2 regions of the Pseudomonas sp. Irchel s3b5 genome follow, and region 2 is predicted to be linked to the other one. Evidence: riboswitches for the same ligand, from Rfam matches in the RefSeq annotation. Region 2 holds a riboswitch; the other holds the start of a gene.

Region 1 (3,399 bases), on a different contig from region 2:
AGGTCGCTGCCGATGTCATCGCGCTCGTTGACGGCGGTCCATAGGGCGCCACTTTGCGGTTCCCAGGCCAGGCCATTGGGGTTGCGCAAGCCTGAAGCGAAAATCCGCTGGTTGCCGGTGGTGCGATCCACTTCCCAGATCGCGGCGCGACCTTCCTCTTTATCCATGCCGTTTTCGGCGACGTTGCTGTTGGAGCCCACGGTGACGTAGAGCTTGCGGCCATCCTTGCTGGCGATGACATTTTTGGTCCAGTGGTGATTCAACGGGCCTCCCGGCAAGTCGACCACTTTGATCGGTGGGGACTTGATTTCGGTATCGCCATGCTCATAGTGAAAGCGCAGCAGGCGGTCCGTGTCGGCCACGTAGAAGTCATTGCCGACCAGTGTCATACCGAACGGTGAATTGAGGTTCTCCAGAAACACGCTGCGGGTTTCGGCGATACCGTCGTGATCCTTGTCCCTCAGCAAGGTGATGCGGTTCGCGCTCGGCACGCCGGCCCCGGCGCGGCCCATCACTTTCTTGGTGATCCAGCCCTTGATGCCACTGCCATCATCGGGTTTGGCCGGGGCGTTGGTTTCGGCCACCAACACGTCGCCGTTTGGCAGTACATAGAGCCAGCGCGGGTGATCAAGGTCTTCGGCAAAAGCCGTCACTTGAGTGCCTGCGGCGGCAATGGGTTTCACGCCCGCAGGCCAGCCGATGGCGGGTGCGATGTTGACTGTCGGGATCAGGGTTTTACTGGGTTCGGGCAGTTGGGGAGATGGGCCGGTGCCGTCGGAGACTTGCAGGCTGGAGGTCTCGCCACAGGCGACGAGCCCTCCAGTGAGGGCGATAACGAAAACGAACGGGGCTGTGCGCATACTGATCTTCCCTATGAATGCCTTGTTCTCATCATAGAGAAGTGTTGCCTTTTGATGGTTCAACCTTCAGCCGTGCGCTTCCTTCAAAAGCACGGCAATACCGGGATGATAGTGGCCGGCTTCGTTGCGCAATTTGCGATAGGCGTAAGGGAAATACCAGGCAACGGCGCAGGTGTTTATTTTTTGCAGGTCATCGACCATGTCCTGGAGCTCTTCTGGCGTAGCACCTTGCTGGGCTTTTTGCGGTGCAGCGAACAGGCAGCCGAGTCTCAGGTCGCTGGCGTGGCTCACGCGTTTGGCGTCGCTGGTGATGTCGAGCAACGCCTGGGTCAGATCGAGACTGTTGACCCGTGGCCAGCGCTGGGTCGCCTGGAAATAGGCACGGGTTTCGGGCGAGGCAAGCAGCAGATCGGCGCGACTGTTGCGCTCGCCGTCTTCGGTTTGCTTGCGCGTTTGCGTGTGTTGCAGCGTGACCATTTCGGCCATCCAGGCGGCGGCTGAAAGCAGTCCCAGATTGGCTTTTTCGTCGTGCCAGTAGGGCGCGTCACCGTCACCGCGCACGGCATTGTAGCGGTCAATACAGTCGAACCAGCGTTCCAGTACCGGGCGCAGGAATTCCAGTTTTGGATTGCTGATGATCATGCCTTGCATGGGGCTCACCCTTGTTATTGTGTTGTGGGTTTGTGGCTATTTGATATCGCTGCTGGGGGCGAGGCACAAGATTGGCGTCAGAATATTGAGCGCCAGTCGATATTCCCATCCGACGTCCCGGCTTTAATTGACGCTCCACCCCCAACCCTCTAACCTTCGCGGCTTGTTTCAGGTGCTCTGTGGCTTGGGTCGACAGAGTGAAACAGGGAAGCCGGTGAATGAGCTCTTCAAACTGTTGAAGGTCATGATCCCGGCGCTGCCCCCGCAACGGTAAATGAGTGAAGACTGAGCTTTGAGCCACTGTATCGAGGGTCGATATGGGAAGGCGCGCAGTCGGGTGCAAACCGCTCATGAGCCCGGAGACCGGCCTGATTCATTCAACGGCATCACGGTGGGCGATGCCAGGCTTGTTGCCTTCTTTTTTTGTGCCTGCCCGCCGTTATTCCCGCCTCAACGGAGAGCTTCCCCATGACTGACACCCCCGATCGTGACGAACGCCACCTGGCGCGCATGCAGCGCAAAAAAGCGGTGATCGACGAACGCATCGCCAATTCCCCGAATGAATGCGGCCTGTTGCTGGTGCTGACCGGTAACGGCAAAGGCAAGAGCAGTTCGGCGTTCGGCATGCTCGCGCGCGCCATGGGCCACGGCATGCAATGCGGTGTGGTGCAGTTCATCAAGGGGCGTAACAGCACGGGCGAAGAGTTGTTCTTCCGCCGTTTCCCGGAGCAAGTGCGTTTCCATGTGATGGGCGAGGGCTTTACCTGGGAAACCCAGGATCGCCAGCGCGACATCGCCGCCGCCGAAGCGGCCTGGGAAGTGTCCCGCGAACTGCTGCGCGATCCGTCCGTCGGCCTGGTGGTGCTCGATGAATTGAACATCGCCCTCAAGCATGGCTACCTTGACCTCGATCAGGTGCTCAGCGATTTGCAGGCGCGGCCGCCGATGCAGCATGTGATCGTCACGGGCCGCGCCGCCAAGCCGGAAATGATCGAGATGGCCGACACCGCCACCGAAATGGGCATGCTCAAGCACGCCTTCCAGGCCGGCATCAAAGCGCAGAAAGGCGTCGAGCTGTGAATCAACCACGTCATTGCCCGGCGGTACTGATCGCCGCGCCGGCCTCCGGTCAGGGCAAGACCACCGTCACCGCCGCGCTCGCCCGTTTGCATCGCAACCAGGGGCGCAAGGTTCGCGTGTTCAAATGCGGGCCAGACTTTCTCGACCCGATGATTCTCGAGCGTGCCAGTGGTGCGCCGGTGTATCAACTGGACATGTGGATGGTGGGCGAGCAGGAAAGTCGCCGTCTGTTGTGGGAAGCCGCCGGCGAAGCCGACCTGATCCTGATCGAAGGCGTCATGGGTTTATTTGACGGAACGCCGTCCAGTGCGGATCTGGCGCGGCACTTCGGTGTGCCGGTGCTGGGCGTCATTGACGGCACCGCCATGGCCCAGACCTTCGGCGCATTGGCGTTGGGGCTGGCGCGTTATCAGCCGGACTTGCCGTTTGCCGGTGTGCTGGCCAACCGCGTCGGTACGTTGCGCCATGCGCAGTTGCTCGAAGGTAGCCTGACCGAGGGACTGCGTTGGTACGGCGCCTTGTCCCGGGAAACCGGAATCGAATTGCCGAGTCGGCACCTCGGTCTGGTGCAGGCCAGTGAATTGAACGATCTCGATGTGCGCCTCGATGCGGCCGCCGATGCCTTGGCCAGCAGTTGCGAGGTGGCGCTGCCGCCCGCAGTGGCGTTCGCGGCGCCGGACGTGATTGACGTCGAACCGTTGCTGGCCGGTGTGCGTATCGCCGTGGCCCGGGACGAAGCTTTTGCGTTCACCTACGGCGCGAGCCTGGACCTGTTGCGGGCGATGGGCGCCGAGTTGTCATTCTTCTC
Region 2 (3,399 bases):
GTTGGCATCGGCAGCTTTAATCAGCTCGATGATCTGTTCCAAGTGGAGTTCGGCGCTGTTGACCACCTGTTCGGCACAATGACCTTCCAGCACCGCAGCGGGCACCAGTGAACCGGCGTAGATGATCACCGGGCAGCTGCGAATCAGTCGTTGGCCTTTGACGGTGATCAGTTCGGGGTCGCCGGGACCAGCGCCAATAAAGTAGACGGTCATCGTCGGTTCCTGTGGGGAAAAGGGGCTGAACAGGGCTTCAGATGAAGAATGTTCATGATCGAGAGCGGGGATTATCGGTGTTTTCAGGCCGCGCCGGCCAATGCCAGGGTTGCCTGGGCATACTTTTGTCGCGGGATCAGCAGTTTTGCCGGGCCTTGGGCCAGTTGTTCAGCCAGAGCCAGCGCGGCGCTTTCCGCCACCCCGTAGCAACCGGTGCGTTCAAAGGCAATTTGCGATTGATGACTGAGTTGCGGTTCATAAGCGGCCAGCTGTTCACTGCTGAAATACTTTAATTCCAGGCCAAGCTGCTGTGCCAGCTCAATCAACGCAGGTTCGTCGCGCTTCAAATCGATGCTGGCCAGCGCCTTGATTTGATGACGTGCAATCTGGTGCGCCGCCAACGCTTGGTCGAGCAGCGCCAGCAACGTGCTGACGGGGCAGCCGCGCTGGCAACCCAGGCCGACTACAAACGTCGGCGCTGCGCTGTTTTCAGTCATGCGTGGTATTGACCATCGCTTTTGCGGCGGAACAACCAGGCGCTGATCAGGCCCAGGGCCAGCCAGAACGCAACGTTGGTCAACTGCGAAGCGATGTTGAACTGGGCTGCCAGCGCCTCTGGCGCAAGCATCGAATGCACTTCCGGTTGCGGTGCGCCAATCACATGGGGAACGGCGAGAATCGCCACACCCAGGACTTTCATCAGCCAGTGACGGCCGAAGACGATGAGGGCGATACCGACAGCCGTAGAAGCCGCAGTGCCGATCCACCACATCTGCCGTTGCGCCAGATCAGCCGCCGCTGTACCCGGCAGTTCCGGCGGCAGGCCGAGCGTCGGGGCAAGCACGAAGGTGGCATAACCGGCCAGGCCCCAGAGCAGGCCCTGTGACGTTTTGGTCGGTGCGCGCAAGGTGTACAGGCCCGCCAGCATCAGGGCGAAACCGACAGCCACCACCAGATTGCCGCCGGTGGTCGACAGCACGCGTTGCCAACCGTCTTCGGGTTCCCACGCTTCGGCATTGTGAGTGTGCGCGGCGACGGCGCCCTCGGTGTGCGCATGTTCGTGGACTTCAACAGCGACCGGTTCGGATTTTTCGTAGGTCTCGGCCTGCTGAATCAGCGGTGAGACCCAGAAGCTTTGCAGCAGGGTCAGCAGCAGGGCCGCCAGCAGACCGGTGAAACCTGCGGTTTGGGCAATACGCTTGATCATGTCGGCAGGTCTCAATGGCACGGGAACGCGGCGCTGTGACGGGTATCGTGCGCGGCATTGTGGACCGCTTCGATGTGCGAGAAACCGGCGAAATACACAAGGCAGGCACCGAGGATCGACGCGCAGATGGCTGCGGTCAGACGTTGGGTCAGGGTTGAAGTGCTGCTCGCGCTGGTGTGTTCGGCACTGCTGATGATCGACATGGCATTTCCCTCTAGTCTGTCAGCGGGGAATAAGGGCGCATGCAAAACCCCGCACGAACGGGCGCGCAGGGTTCAAACAGCGCCCGCCCACCGCGGGTTTGTTGTTCAGTGGCCGTACTGGTCACTTTGTGTTGCGGGCCGGTCTCCGGGCTCACGAGGGGCGCAAGGCATTTGCCTGAACCTGCAAGCATCACCTTCCCATGCCACATTGGCACAGTGGATCTGACGCTTCGCTCGCTTACCGTTGCGGGGGCAGCACCGGACTGACATGGCTTTAGAGTAAAGCACATGATTCACCGGTTTCCCGTTTCACCCTGTGAAGGGCACCCGTAACAAGGCGTGTAGGAGAGCATGGGCGAGGCGTTGGCGTCAATTGGCAGCGGTTCTTGTTTGGGCTTTGCACAAAACCCTGTGGCGAGGGGGCTTGCCCCCGTCGGGCTGCGAAGCGACCCCTTACATTTTTACAGACACACCTCTACTCAGAATCTGCGACGGCTTCGCCGCCGAACGGGGGCAAGCCCCCTCGCCACAGGGATCGCAAGCATTGACCCGCCCCAATACGATGCGTAGCCTTGCGCATTCGAGGTTCTTCGGCATTTGTCGAAGCTAAGAAGGGAACGCGGTCAATGCCGCGGCTGCCCCCGCAACTGTGAACGGTGATGTTCGCTGCCACGCCACTGCAGGCTCAACCTTGAGCCCGCGGGAAGGCGCAGCGAATGCCTGGCCCCAAGGCCGGCACACCGTCAGCCAGGAGACCTGCCTCGATACAGATTCTCACTACAACCGGGCGGGGTGATCCGGTGGCGAACGCTTCCGGCGCGTGTGCGCGTGGCCGGTTCTCGTCCCGTATGCCCGCCACCAAAGCCAAAGGGCATCCGATGAAAACACTGGCCAAACTTCCCGTCACCATCGTCACCGGTTTCCTCGGCTCGGGCAAAACCACCTTGCTGCGGCACATGCTCGACAACGCTCAGGGTCGCCGCATCGCGGTGATCGTCAACGAGTTCGGCGAGTTGGGTATCGACGGCGAAATCCTCAAACAGTGCTCCATCGGTTGCACCGAAGAAGAAGCCAACGGCCGCGTCTACGAATTGGCCAACGGCTGCCTGTGCTGCACCGTCCAGGAAGAATTCTTCCCGGTGATGCGCGAACTGGTCGCCCGTCGCGGCGATCTTGATCACATCCTCATCGAAACCTCGGGCCTGGCCCTGCCAAAACCGCTGGTGCAAGCCTTCCAGTGGCCGGAAATCCGCAGCGCCTGCACCGTCGACGCGGTGATCACCGTGGTCGATAGCCCGGCCGTCGCGGCTGGCACGTTCGCCGCGTTCCCGGATCAGGTCGACGCCCAGCGCAAACTCGATCCGAACCTGGACCACGAATCGCCGCTGCACGAACTGTTTGCAGACCAATTGGCCAGCGCCGACCTGGTGATCCTCAACAAAGCCGACCTGATCAACCCGCAAGACCTGGCCCGCGTGCGCGCGGAAGTCGCCGAAGAGCTGCCGCCCGCAGTGAAAATCATCGAAGCCAGCAGCGGTCGTTTGCCGCTGGACGTGCTGATCGGCCTCGGCGCCGGTTCCGAAGAACACATCGACAGCCGTCACAGCCACCACGATCACCATCACGACGGCGATGATCATGACGACCACGATCACGACGCCTTCGATTCGATCTCCATCGAACTGCCGCAAGCGGACGAAAGCCTGCTGATGGATGCGCTGACCCAACTGGTGGTTCAGCACGGCATCTTGCGCGTCAAAGGTTTCGCTGCGATCC

The links. A riboswitch is a leader RNA that binds a small molecule or an ion and turns the genes downstream of it on or off. The one in region 2 is predicted to bind cobalamin.
Region 1: linked by a shared signal. The riboswitch ahead of cobO (cob(I)yrinic acid a,c-diamide adenosyltransferase) and the one ahead of CKW15_RS02210 (CbtB-domain containing protein) in region 2 are both predicted to bind cobalamin.

The regions. Positions count from the first base shown of each region.
Region 1 is NZ_FYDY01000021.1:64,509-67,907, forward strand. Features, by position in the region: gene CKW15_RS20140 (sorbosone dehydrogenase family protein) at 1-860, opposite strand, end outside; gene CKW15_RS20145 (hypothetical protein) at 927-1,511, opposite strand; cobalamin riboswitch at 1,665-1,898, shown strand; gene cobO (cob(I)yrinic acid a,c-diamide adenosyltransferase) at 1,980-2,591, shown strand; gene CKW15_RS20155 (cobyrinate a,c-diamide synthase) at 2,588-3,399, shown strand, end outside.
Region 2 is NZ_FYDY01000002.1:6,299-9,697, reverse strand. Features, by position in the region: gene cobM (precorrin-4 C(11)-methyltransferase) at 1-213, opposite strand, end outside; gene CKW15_RS02220 (cobalamin biosynthesis protein) at 297-710, opposite strand; gene CKW15_RS02215 (CbtA family protein) at 707-1,420, opposite strand; gene CKW15_RS02210 (CbtB-domain containing protein) at 1,432-1,623, opposite strand; cobalamin riboswitch at 1,742-1,969, opposite strand; cobalamin riboswitch at 2,190-2,402, shown strand; gene cobW (cobalamin biosynthesis protein CobW) at 2,502-3,399, shown strand, end outside.